DNA from 3 places in the Streptomyces sp. KL2 genome. Region 2 is predicted to be linked to each of the others. Evidence: predicted binding sites of a transcription regulator. Region 2 holds the regulator's gene; each other region holds the start of a gene.

Region 1 (4,122 bases), 730 kb from region 2:
CGCGGGACCGCCGCGGTAGGCGCCCTCGCCGCCCCTGCTGCGGTCGCGCACCTTGTAGAGCTGGGCGAGGGTGGACTCAACGAACGCGGAGGCGCCGCCGACCAGCGCCATCACCCACATCCAGAAGACCGCGCCGGGCCCTCCGACGGTGATGGCCGCCGCGACGCCGGCGATGTTGCCGGTGCCGATCCGGGCGGCGGCGGAGATGGTGAAGGCGCCGAACGGGGAGACCGGCTTCCTGCCGTCGGCCCCGGCGCGGGGCTGCTCCGCGACCGTTCTGAGGATCTCCGGCAGGAGCCGGATCTGCAGGGCCCGGGAGCGGATGGTGAAGTACAGACCCGCCACAGCCACCAGGGGGATCAGCAGGTAGGTCCAGAAGTGATCGTTTATCTCGACGATCACTGTTTCGAGCGTGCTCATCGCGTCGTTGCCGTCCAGGAGTCGTGTGGGGTGGTTTCGGCTCTGGAAACAGAGTGGAAGCACCGCGGGAGGGGGTCGCCCATACGCGGCCCCCGGGAGGCTATCCGGTGCGCCGCCTCCTGGTCAGGCCACGACACGGTGCCAAATCTCACATCCTGGACATAGCGAGAGGGCGGCACCCCTCGGGGTGCCGCCCTCGTCACCGTGCGCGCGGTGCGCGCCCGGTGGGGAACCGCCGATCCGCCGGGCGGATCAGAAGTCCATGCCACCGCCCATGCCGGCTGCGGCGGCGTCGGCGCCGGCCGCGGCCTTCTCCGGCTTGTCGGCGATGACGGCCTCGGTGGTGAGGAAGAGCGCCGCGATGGAGGCGGCGTTCTGCAGCGCGGAGCGGGTGACCTTGGCCGGGTCGATGATGCCCTCGGCGATCATGTCCACGTACTCACCGGTCGCGGCGTTCAGACCGTGGCCCGGGGTCAGGTTGCGCACCTTCTCCACGATGACGCCGCCCTCGAGGCCGGCGTTGACCGCGATCTGCTTCAGCGGGGCCTCCAGAGCGGCCTTGACCGCGGCGGCACCGGTGGCCTCGTCGCCGTCGAGCTCCAGCTTCTCGAAGACCGCGGAGGCCTGCAGCAGGGCCACGCCACCGCCGGCGACGATGCCCTCCTCGACGGCCGCCTTGGCGTTGCGCACCGCGTCCTCGATGCGGTGCTTGCGCTCCTTCAGCTCCACCTCGGTGGCGGCGCCGGCCTTGATGACGGCCACGCCGCCGGCCAGCTTCGCCAGACGCTCCTGGAGCTTCTCGCGGTCGTAGTCGGAGTCGGAGTTCTCGATCTCGGCGCGGATCTGGTTCACGCGGCCGTTGACCTGCTCGCTGTCACCGGCACCGTCGACGATGGTGGTCTCGTCCTTGGTGATGACGACCTTGCGGGCGCGGCCGAGCAGCTCCAGACCGGCGTTCTCCAGCTTGAGGCCGACCTCCTCGGAGATGACCTGGCCGCCGGTGAGGATGGCGATGTCGCCGAGCATGGCCTTGCGGCGGTCGCCGAAGCCCGGGGCCTTGACGGCGACGGACTTGAAGGTGCCGCGGATCTTGTTGACGACCAGGGTCGACAGGGCCTCGCCCTCGACGTCCTCGGCGATGATCAGCAGCGGCTTGCCGGCCTGCATGACCTTCTCCAGCAGCGGGAGCAGGTCCTTGACGGCGCTGATCTTGGAGTTGGCGATCAGGATGTAGGGGTCCTCCAGGACCGCCTCCATCCGCTCCATGTCGGTGGCGAAGTAGGCGGAGATGTAGCCCTTGTCGAAGCGCATGCCCTCGGTGAGCTCGAGCTCCAGGCCGAAGGTCTGCGACTCCTCGACGGTGATGACGCCTTCCTTGCCGACCTTGTCCATGGCCTCGGCGATCAGCTCGCCGATCTGGGTGTCGGCGGCGGAGATGGAGGCGGTCGAGGCGATCTGCTCCTTGGTCTCCACCTCCTTGGCCTGCTCCAGCAGGGCGGCGGAGACGGCCTCGGTGGCCTTCTCGATGCCGCGCTTGAGGGCCATCGGGTTGGCGCCGGCGGCGACGTTGCGCAGACCCTCGCGGACCAGCGCCTGGGCCAGGACGGTCGCGGTGGTCGTACCGTCACCGGCGACGTCGTCGGTCTTCTTCGCGACCTCCTTGACCAGCTCGGCGCCGATCTTCTCGTACGGGTCCTCGAGCTCGATCTCCTTGGCGATGGAGACACCATCGTTGGTGATCGTGGGGGCGCCCCACTTCTTCTCAAGGACGACGTTGCGGCCCTTGGGGCCGAGCGTGACCTTGACGGCGTCGGCGAGCTGGTTCATCCCGCGCTCGAGGCCGCGCCGCGCCTCCTCGTCGAACGCGATGATCTTGGCCATGTGAAGTGGTCCTCCCTGGGGTTCCCCATGCCGAAGGCCAGGGGCGGGTTGGGATGTCTCCGGACCGCTCTGGCGCCCGCGACGGACGGCCCACCGGCCCGGCGGTTCCTTGCTCCACCGGGCTTGCGGACCTCACCGAACCGGTCCTTGCTTTGTCACTCTCACCTTCAGAGTGCTAACGCCAATGATTAGCACTCGACCCCTCCGAGTGCAAGCGCGTCAGGGGTTCCGCGCGCCCGTACTCCCGGGTACGGGACGGACGCGGGGGGCACGGGCGGGCCTCGGGCGCGCGCCGGTGCGCGGGCGCACGACGGGAGGGCCCGCGCCCCCTGCGGGGACGCGGGCCCTCCTGTGCCGTCTGACTGCCGATGTGTGTCGTGGTGCGTGTGTCCGGCGCTTCAGGCCGTCACGCGGACCATGTCCGCCTGCGGGCCCTTCTGGCCCTGCGAGATCTCGAACTCGACCCGCTGCCCTTCCTCAAGGGTGCGGTATCCGTCCATCTGGATCGCGCTGTAGTGGACGAACACGTCCGCCCCACCGTCGACCGCGATGAAGCCGTATCCCTTCTCCGCGTTGAACCACTTGACGGTGCCTTGAGCCATTCCTAACTCCCCTATTGCCGGCCCTTGCGCGGGCCCGCGCTCCGCGGACCCGGGTCAGTTGCCACCCCCCGGCGAGAGGGGGCGGCGTGCGCCGGAACGCGTCGACCGCGGCTGAATGTATCTGGGCAGACGCCCTCCGCAACAGGTCTGTCAGACGAGAATTCCGGTCACGCCGGATTGCCGATAAGCACATGAACGGCGGGAAAGTAGGGCAACTTGGGCCGGGCGTAGCGGACCAACGCGACAATTCGCCCGGCAAATCCAGACGCAAGTTGTCGCGTTCTCATGGGCGCTGAGTGCGCATTCGGGGGGAGGCACGCTCACTCTACCGCTCTCCGAGGGGCGGAATTACCAATTCCGTTCACCGTCCGCGGTATGCGCCCCCCTCCCGGGAGCAGACGCGCGGGCGGCCCCGCCCCCCTCGTACGGAGTCGTACGGACCGGGGGGCGGGGCCGCCCGCGTGCGGCGCCGGGAGCCGTGGGCCGCTCCCGGCATCGCAGCGGTTCAGGCCGGGGCGGGCCAGGTCGGGACGGCCGGGTCAGCAGCCGCCCGCGACGGCCGGGATGATGGAGACGCCCGAACCGTCCGGCGTCGGCGTCTGCAGGCCGTCGGCGAAGCGGACGTCGTCGTCGTCGACGTAGACGTTCACGAAGCGGCGCAGCTTGCCCGAGTCGTCCAGCACCCTGGCGGAGATGCCCTGGTGGTTCTTCTCCAGGTCGGCGATGACCTCGGCGAGCGTGGCGCCCTCGGCGGGCACCTCGGCCTGCCCGCCGGTGTAGGTGCGCAGGATGGTCGGGATTCGGACGGTGACGCTCATGCCAGGCCAGCCTCTCGGAAGGAGTCCAGGTTGGGACGGATGATCGCGGACGGTCCGGTGGTCGGCGCCACCGCGTCCAGGGTCTTGAGGCCGTCGCCGGTGTTGAGGACGACGGTGGTCAGGGTCGGGTCGAGCACGCCGGCCTCGATCAGCTTCCTCGTCACGCCGACGGTCACGCCGCCCGCGGTCTCCGCGAAGACGCCCTCGGTCCGGGCCAGCAGCTTGATCGCGTCGACGATCTGCCCGTCGTTCACGTCCTCCACCGCCCCGCCGGTGCGGCGGGCGATGTCCAGCACGTACGGGCCGTCGGCCGGGTTGCCGATGGCCAGCGACTTGGCGATGGTGTCCGGCTTCACCGGCCGCACCACGTCGTGGCCGTCCTTGAAGGCCCGCGCCACCGG
Region 2 (4,122 bases):
GGGGTGATCAGCTCGGTGGGCATGGCGGCATCCTGCCATGCCCACCGGAAACCGGCCGCCTTGCCCCAGCGCCGTCCCAGTGCCGTCTCAGTGCCGCCTCAGCGCCCGTTGAAAGCGTCCTTCAGCCGCGAGAACAGCCCCTGCTGCCCCGGCTGGAACTGGCCTGTCGGCCGTTCCTCGCCCCGCAGCTTGGCCAGACGGCGCAGCAGCTCCTCCTGCTCCGGGTCCAGCTTGTTCGGCGTCTGGACCTCCACGTGGACGATCAGGTCGCCGCGGCCGCCGCCGCGCAGGTGCGTCACGCCGCGCTGGTGGAGCGGGATCGACTGGCCGGACTGGGTGCCGGGCCGGATGTCGACCTCCTCCATGCCGTCCAGCGTCTCCAGCGGGACCTTGGTGCCCAGCGCCGCGGCCGTCATGGGGATGGTGACCGTGCAGTGCAGGTCGTCGCCGCGCCGCTGGAAGACCGGGTGCGGCACCTCGTGGATCTCGACGTACAGATCGCCCGCCGGGCCGCCGCCCGGGCCGACCTCGCCCTCGCCGGCGAGCTGGATGCGGGTGCCGTTGTCGACACCGGCCGGGATCTTCACCGTCAGGTTGCGCCGCGAGCGCACCCGGCCGTCGCCGGCGCACTCCGGGCAGGGGGTGGGCACGACCGTGCCGAAGCCCTGGCACTGCGGGCAGGGGCGCGAGGTCATGACCTGCCCCAGGAAGGACCGGGTGACCTGCGAGACCTCTCCGCGGCCGCGGCACATGTCGCACGTCTGCGCGGACGTGCCCGGGGCCGCGCCCTCGCCGCTGCACGTGGTGCAGACGACCGCCGTGTCCACCTGGATGTCCTTGGTGGTGCCGAAGGCCGCCTCGTCCAGCTCGATGTCGAGCCGGATCATGGCGTCCTGGCCGCGCCGGGTGCGGGACCTCGGCCCGCGCTGGGAGGCGGCGCCGAAGAAGGCGTCCATGATGTCGGAGAAGTTGCCGAAGCCCCCGCCGAAGCCGCCGCCCCGGCCCGCGCCGCCCATCGGGTCGCCGCCGAGGTCGTACATCTGCTTCTTCTGCGGGTCGGAGAGCACCTCGTAGGCGGTGTTGATCTCCTTGAACCGCTCCTGCGTCTTCGGGTCCGGGTTGACGTCGGGATGCAGTTCGCGCGCGAGCCGGCGGAAGGCCTTCTTGATCTCGTCCTGCGAGGCATCGCGCTGCACGCCCAGGACCGCGTAGTAGTCGGTTGCCACTTACGACTCCGCGAGGATCTGTCCGACGTAACGTGCCACTGCGCGTACCGCTCCCATCGTTCCGGGGTAGTCCATCCGGGTCGGTCCGACCACACCGAGCTTGGCGACCGCCTCGTCTCCCGAACCGTAACCGACCGAGACGACCGACGTTGACGTCAGTCCCTCGTGAGCATTCTCATGACCGATTCGCACCGTCATGCCCGGATCCTTCGCCTCCCCCAGCAGCTTGAGCAGGACGACCTGCTCCTCCAGAGCTTCCAGCACCGGCCGGATGGTCAGCGGGAAGTCGTGCACGAAGCGGGTGAGATTGGCGGTGCCGCCGATCATCAGCCGCTCCTCGGTCTCCTCCACCAGTGTCTCAAGGAGCGTGGCGAGCACCGCCGAGACCGTGCCGCGGTCCTCCTGGTCGAAGGACTCCGGCAGGTCCTGCACCAGCCTGGGCACCTCCGAGAAGCGCTCGCCGACCACCCGGCTGTTGAGCCGGGCGCGCAGATCGGCCAGGGACGACTCCGAGATGGGGGCCGGGCAGTCCACCATGCGCTGCTCGACCCGCCCGGTGTCCGTGATCAGCACGAGCATCAGACGCGCGGGGGCCAGGAGCAGCAACTCGACGTGGCGGACGGTCGAACGGGTCAGCGAGGGGTACTGGACGACGGCGACCTGGCGGGTGAGCTGGGCCAGCAGCCGCACGGTGCGGCTGACGACGTCGTCGAGGTCGACGGCGTCCTCCAGGAAGTTCTGGATCGCCCGGCGCTCCGGCTTGGACAGCGGCTTGACGCCCGCCAGCCTGTCGACGAACAGGCGGTACCCCTTGTCGGTGGGGATGCGGCCCGCGCTGGTGTGCGGCTGGGCGATGTACCCCTCGTCCTCCAGGGCCGCCATGTCGTTGCGCACGGTGGCCGGGGAGACCTGGAGGTTGTGCCGCTCGGTGAGGGCCTTGGACCCCACCGGCTCCTGGGTGCCCACGTAGTCCTGGACGATGGCGCGCAGGACTTCGAGTCTGCGTTCGCTGAGCATCTGGGCGCACCTCCCGTCCGGCCGTCTCTTCCGGTCCTCTTCCCTGGCACTCTCAGCCGGTGAGTGCCAGTCACCCTGTGCCAGTGTACGGCCGGTGACCACGGCCAGGGCAAGGGCGGCCGCCGACCGGGAGGGCGATCCGCACCACATCCCCGGCGGGCACCGCCCGCGTGATGGCGCTAGCGTCGCGGTATGGAGACGGATTGGGAAGAGCTGTCGCCTGGAGTCGTACGCCGCCGCATGCCCGGCTGGGACGAGACCGTCGGGGCCGTCGCGGGCGAGTCGGGAGTGCTGGTGGTCGACACGGGTGCGACGCTGGGTGACGGCGCGCGCCTCCGGCGGTACCTGCACGAGCGCTTCGGGCGGCCGGTGACCCATGTGGCGCTGACCCATCCGCACTTCGACCACGTCCTGGGCGCGTCGGCCTTCGCCGGGGTGGAGGTCTACGGGGCGGTGGGGATCGAGGACCTGCTGGTCCACTCCAAGGACGGGCTGCGCGAGGACGCCGTACGGCACGGTGTGGACCCGCGGGAGGCGGCCGAGGCGGTCGACGTGCTCGTCCACCCGCACCACCGGGTGGTCGGCGAGCTGACCGTCCGGCTGGGCGGCCGGGAGGTGCTCCTGGCCAACGTCGGCCCGGCGCACACCGCCCACGACCTGGCCGTCGTGGTCCCCGGCGCCCTCGGCGGGCCGGACGTAGTCTTCTGCGGCGACCTGGTGGAGGAGTCCGGCGAGCCGCAGGCGGGCCCGGACTCCCACCCCGTCCACTGGCCGGCCGCGCTGGACCGGCTGCTCGCCCTGGGCGGCGAGGACGCGCTGTACGTGCCGGGCCACGGGGCGGTGGTGGACGCCGCCTTCGTCCGCGCCCAGCGCGACGCGCTGGCGGAGCGCTTCGGCGTCGGGTGACGGGTGACGGGTGACGCGGCAGGTTTCACGGCGGGTTCCGCTTTCCGCCCCGGGTTTCGCGGTGGGGATCGCGTAACACAATGACCGCATGCGCAGCAGACAGTACGGCCCCGACCTGACCCCTCCGTGGAAGCGGACCCCGGGGAACCGCAGACCCGCGCCCGAGGTGCCCGCCGAGCCGGACCTGGTGGTGGAGGAGGTCACGACCGGCTTCTGCGGGGCCGTGGTGCGCTGCGAGAAGACGGCGCAGGGGTTCACCGTCACGCTGGAGGACCGCTTCGGCAGGCACCGGGTCTTCCCGATGGAGCCGCGCGGCTTCCTGCTGGAGGGGAAGGCCGTCACCCTGGTCCGGCCGCGGGCGGTGGCCCCGCCCGCTCCGCAGGCGCCCCGGCGCACCGCCTCGGGGTCGGTGGCGGTGCCGGGCGCCCGCGCCCGGGTGGCGCGGGCGGGGCGCATCTACGTCGAGGGGCGCCACGACGCGGAGCTGGTGGAGAAGGTCTGGGGCGACGACCTGCGGATCGAGGGCGTGGTCGTGGAGTACCTGGAGGGCGTGGACGACCTCCCGGCCGTCGTGGAGGCGTTCGGTCCCACCCCCGGGGCCCGGCTGGGAGTGCTGGTGGACCATCTGGTGCCCGGTTCCAAGGAGTCCCGGATCGCCGCCCGGGTCACCGGCGAGAACGTGCTGGTCGTCGGCCACCCGTACATCGACGTCTGGGAGGCGGTGAAGCCGTCCGCGCTGGGCATCGACGCCTGGCCCGAGGTGCCGCGCGGCCAGGACTGGAAGAGGGGGGTGTGCCGGGCGCTGGGCTGGCCGGAGAACACCGGCGCGGCGTGGAAGCGGATCCTGGGGAGCGTGCGCGACTACACGGATCTGGAGCCGGGGCTGCTCGGCCCGGTCGAGCGGCTGATCGACCACGTCACGGTGGGCGGACCGACGGGCGGCCCCGCCGGTCCGTGAACCCGGCCGCACGGG
Region 3 (4,122 bases), 1.9 Mb from region 2:
CGCGGACGCCGCGGGAGGTTCATGAGCGCGACGGCTGTCCGCTCGACCGGCCCGATCACCCGGAGGCATGGCTCACGCCGCCGTCGCTCGCCGCCCCGCGGGCCCGCGGCCACGGGATCGGCGCGCTGCTGATCGCGCGGGCCGCCGCGGAGGCACGGGAGCGCCGTCCGCATCCGGTGCTCGACGTGGCGGCTTCCGGCATCGCGGCGGAGCCCCGGGAACGCGTGACCGTCACCCGTACGGGTGCTCTCTCAGCGGATCGGGTGGCCCAGGAGCATCGTCGGGGCGCCCGCGACGCGGGTGAGGAAGACCGTGGCCGCGTTCGGGCCGGACGGCTTCACCTTCCGGCGCAGCTCCTCCGGTTCGACCGCCGAGCCGCGCTTCTTGACCGTCAGCGTCCCGACACCGCGCTCGCGCAGCAGCGCCTTCAGCCGCTTGACGTTGAAGGGGAGGGTGTCGGTGATCTCGTACGCGGCCGCGTACGGCGTCGGACGGTGCTCGTCGGAGGTGACGTAGGCGATGGTCGGGTCGATCAGGCGTCCGCCGACCCGCGCGGCCACCTCCGCGACCAGGTGCGCGCGGATCACCGCGCCGTCCGGTTCGTAGAGGTAGCGGCCGACCGGGCCGGTGCCGGGGGCGCCCGCCGGGCCGCCGGAGTCCAGGGTGCGGGGACCGGGCAGCAGGGTGGCGCGCACCCGGGGCGCCCCGCGCGAGGCGGCGCCGAACCACAGCACGGCCTCCTTCACGTCCCCGCCGTCGGAGATCCACTCGGCCGCCGCGTCCGGCGGTACCGCCTCGTGCGGAATGCCGGGAGCCACCTTCAGCGCGGCGAGCGGGGCGCGCCGGGCGGCCTCCACCGCCCAGGACAGCGGCGGCGAGTACGCCTCGGGGTCGAAGATCCGGCCGCGCCCGCCGCGGCGGGCCGGATCGGCGAAGACGGCGTCGAAGCCGGACGTATCCACCTCCGTCACGTCCGCGCAGCGCACCTCGATGCGGTCGGACAGGCCCAGCGCCCCGGCGTTGGCGCGGGCGACGGCGCAGGCCAGCGGGGAGCGGTCGACGGCCAGGACCTCGATCCCGGCGCGGGCCAGCGCGATGGCGTCGCCGCCGTTGCCGCAGCACAGGTCGGCCAGGCGCCGCGCCCCGAGGGCGGCGAAGCGCCCGGCGCGGTACGCGGCCACACTGGCGCGGGTGGCCTGCTCCACGCCGTCGGGGGTGAAGTACATCCGTGCCGCGTCCCCGGCCCCGAACTTCGCGGCCGCCCGCTGCCGCAGCCGGGCCTGGGCGATGGCCGCCGAGACCAGCTCGGCCGGGTGGCGGCGGCGCAGCCTGGTGGCGACGGCCAACTCCCGCCCGGGGTCGTAGGACCGCAGCTCCGCCAGCAGGGCCTGCCCCTCGTCGGTCAGCAGGCGGTGGAAGACGGAGACGGGGTCGCCGAGATCGTCGTCGGTCGGAGCGTGCACCGGCCCATCATCGCAGCGGCCGTCCTCAGCGGGTGAACAGCGTGGTGAGGTCGATCTCCATGGGGAAGGGCACGGGGACGACGAGCTTGCCGCGGTGGATGCCGGTGGCCGGCCTCCGCATCACTCGGCTGTGGAACGAGGTCCGCGGGGACACCATCACAAGGGCTCCGTCGATCAGTTCGAAACGCGGTGCGTCCGGCGGCAGCCGGTCCAGCCGCCGGGCAGAACCAGTCGGGCAGGGGCTCTGCGGTCATCGGCGGTACTCCTTGACGGGCGGGCACCTGTGACGCGGTACGGGGTCAGCGAACCGGCGCACCGGCGCGCAACGCGCCGTGCGCTGGCACTCCGGTTGACTGAGTGCTAACGCCCGCATAGTCTCGGCATTGGCACTCCCCCATGGAGAGTGCCAATCCAAGCGACGGGCAGATCCGGCACCCGCGACGACGGATCTACCAGGTCGCCACCCCAGACATCCAAACCCCGCTGAGATCTCCGAAGGGGGAGGTCGGATCGTGACGACCGCCACTAGCTCCAAGGTTGCCATCAAGCCGCTCGAGGACCGCATCGTGGTCCAGCCGCTCGACGCCGAGCAGACCACGGCCTCCGGCCTGGTCATCCCGGACACGGCGAAGGAGAAGCCCCAGGAGGGCACCGTCCTCGCCGTCGGCCCGGGTCGCTTCGAGGACGGCAACCGTCTGCCGCTCGACGTCAAGGTCGGCGACATCGTGCTGTACAGCAAGTACGGCGGCACCGAGGTGAAGTACAACAACGAGGAGTACCTCGTCCTCTCGGCGCGCGACGTTCTCGCGATCATCGAGAAGTAAGCCACCGCGAAGACTGCCTGTGATCCGCGCCCTGGTACCCGCGTCCGAGACGTCCGGGGCCGGGGCGCGGCTCCTTTGACGAGGATTCCGAGAGGACCCAAGCAACCATGGCGAAGATCCTGAAGTTCGACGAGGACGCCCGTCGCGCCCTCGAGCGCGGTGTCAACAAGCTCGCCGACACCGTGAAGGTGACGATCGGCCCCAAGGGCCGCAACGTCGTCATCGACAAGAAGTTCGGCGCCCCGACCATCACCAACGACGGTGTCACCATCGCCCGCGAGGTCGAGGTCGAGGACCCGTACGAGAACCTGGGCGCCCAGCTCGTCAAGGAGGTGGCGACCAAGACCAACGACATCGCGGGTGACGGCACCACCACCGCCACCGTGCTGGCCCAGGCGCTGGTCCGCGAGGGCCTGCGCAACGTCGCCGCCGGCGCCTCCCCGGCCGCCCTGAAGAAGGGCATCGACGCCGCGGTCAAGGCCGTCTCCGACGACCTGCTGGCCACCGCCCGCCCGATCGACGAGAAGTCCGACATCGCCGCCGTGGCCGCGCTGTCCGCCCAGGACAAGCAGGTCGGCGAGCTGATCGCCGAGGCGATGGACAAGGTCGGCAAGGACGGCGTCATCACCGTCGAGGAGTCCAACACCTTCGGTCTGGAGCTGGACTTCACCGAGGGCATGGCCTTCGACAAGGGCTACCTGTCGCCCTACATGGTCACCGACCAGGAGCGCATGGAGGCCGTCCTCGACGACCCCTACATCCTGATCCACCAGGGCAAGATCTCCGCCATCGCGGACCTGCTGCCCCTGCTGGAGAAGATCATCCAGTCCAACAGCTCCAAGCCGCTGCTGATCATCGCCGAGGACGTCGAGGGCGAGGCCCTGTCGACCCTGGTGGTCAACAAGATCCGCGGCACCTTCAACGCCGTGGCCGTCAAGGCCCCGGGCTTCGGCGACCGCCGCAAGGCGATGCTCGGAGACATGGCGACGCTGACCGGCGCCACCGTCATCGCCGAGGAGGTCGGCCTCAAGCTCGACCAGGCCGGTCTGGACGTGCTGGGCACCGCCCGCCGCGTGACCGTCACCAAGGACGACACCACCATCGTCGACGGCGGCGGCAAGGCCGAGGGCGTGCAGGCCCGCGTCGCGCAGATCAAGGCCGAGATCGAGACCACCGACTCCGACTGGGACCGCGAGAAGCTCCAGGAGCGCCTCGCGAAGCTGGCCGGCGGCGTGTGCGTGATCCGCGTGGGCGCGGCCACCGAGGTCGAGCTCAAGGAGAAGAAGCACCGTCTGGAGGACGCCATCTCCGCGACCCGCGCCGCGGTCGAGGAGGGCATCGTCTCCGGTGGCGGCTCCGCGCTGGTCCACGCCTCCAAGGTGCTGGAGGGCGGTCTGGACAAGGACGGCGACGAGGCCACCGGTGTCGCGGTCGTCCGCCGGGCCCTGGTCGAGCCGATGCGCTGGATCGCCGAGAACGCCGGCCTGGAGGGCTACGTCATCACCTCCAAGGTCGCCGAGATGGAGAAGGGCCACGGCTTCAACGCCGCGACCGGCGAGTACGTCGACCTGGTCAAGGCCGGCGTCATCGACCCGGTCAAGGTCACCCGTTCCGCCCTGGAGAACGCCGCCTCCATCGCGTCGCTGCTGCTGACGACCGAGACCCTGGTCGTCGAGAAGCCGGCCGAGGAGGAGCCGGAGGCCGCCGCGGGCGGTCACGGCCACGCCCACTGAGGCACGGGCCACCGCGGTACGTCCCGCCGACACGACGAGGCCCGGCTCCCCGGCACAGGGGGGCCGGGCCTCGTCGCGTCCCCGCGCGGAAGCGGGGAAGGA

Evidence for each region. The regulator HrcA, encoded in region 2, represses chaperone genes, less so after heat shock. The targets are predictions, from matches to a motif close to TTNGCACTCNGNNNNNCNGAGTGCNAA.
Region 1: the regulator HrcA is predicted to act here: its motif matches at 2,490-2,516, upstream of groL (chaperonin GroEL).
Region 3: the regulator HrcA is predicted to act here: its motif matches at 1,801-1,827, upstream of groES (co-chaperone GroES).

Annotation. Positions count from the first base shown of each region.
Region 1 is NZ_CP127170.1:3,380,506-3,384,627, reverse strand. It holds gene QPK52_RS15380 (alanine/glycine:cation symporter family protein) at 1-420, opposite strand, end outside; gene groL (chaperonin GroEL) at 673-2,301, opposite strand; gene QPK52_RS15370 (cold-shock protein) at 2,700-2,903, opposite strand; gene QPK52_RS15365 (MoaD/ThiS family protein) at 3,443-3,721, opposite strand; gene thrC (threonine synthase) at 3,718-4,122, opposite strand, start outside.
Region 2 is NZ_CP127170.1:4,114,095-4,118,216, reverse strand. It holds gene dnaJ (molecular chaperone DnaJ) at 99-1,226, opposite strand; gene hrcA (heat-inducible transcriptional repressor HrcA) at 1,227-2,243, opposite strand; gene QPK52_RS18490 (MBL fold metallo-hydrolase) at 2,436-3,149, shown strand; gene QPK52_RS18485 (DUF3097 domain-containing protein) at 3,238-4,107, shown strand.
Region 3 is NZ_CP127170.1:2,258,741-2,262,862, reverse strand. It holds gene QPK52_RS10055 (hypothetical protein) at 1-25, shown strand, start outside; gene QPK52_RS10050 (THUMP-like domain-containing protein) at 252-1,463, opposite strand; gene groES (co-chaperone GroES) at 1,976-2,287, shown strand; gene groL (chaperonin GroEL) at 2,395-4,020, shown strand.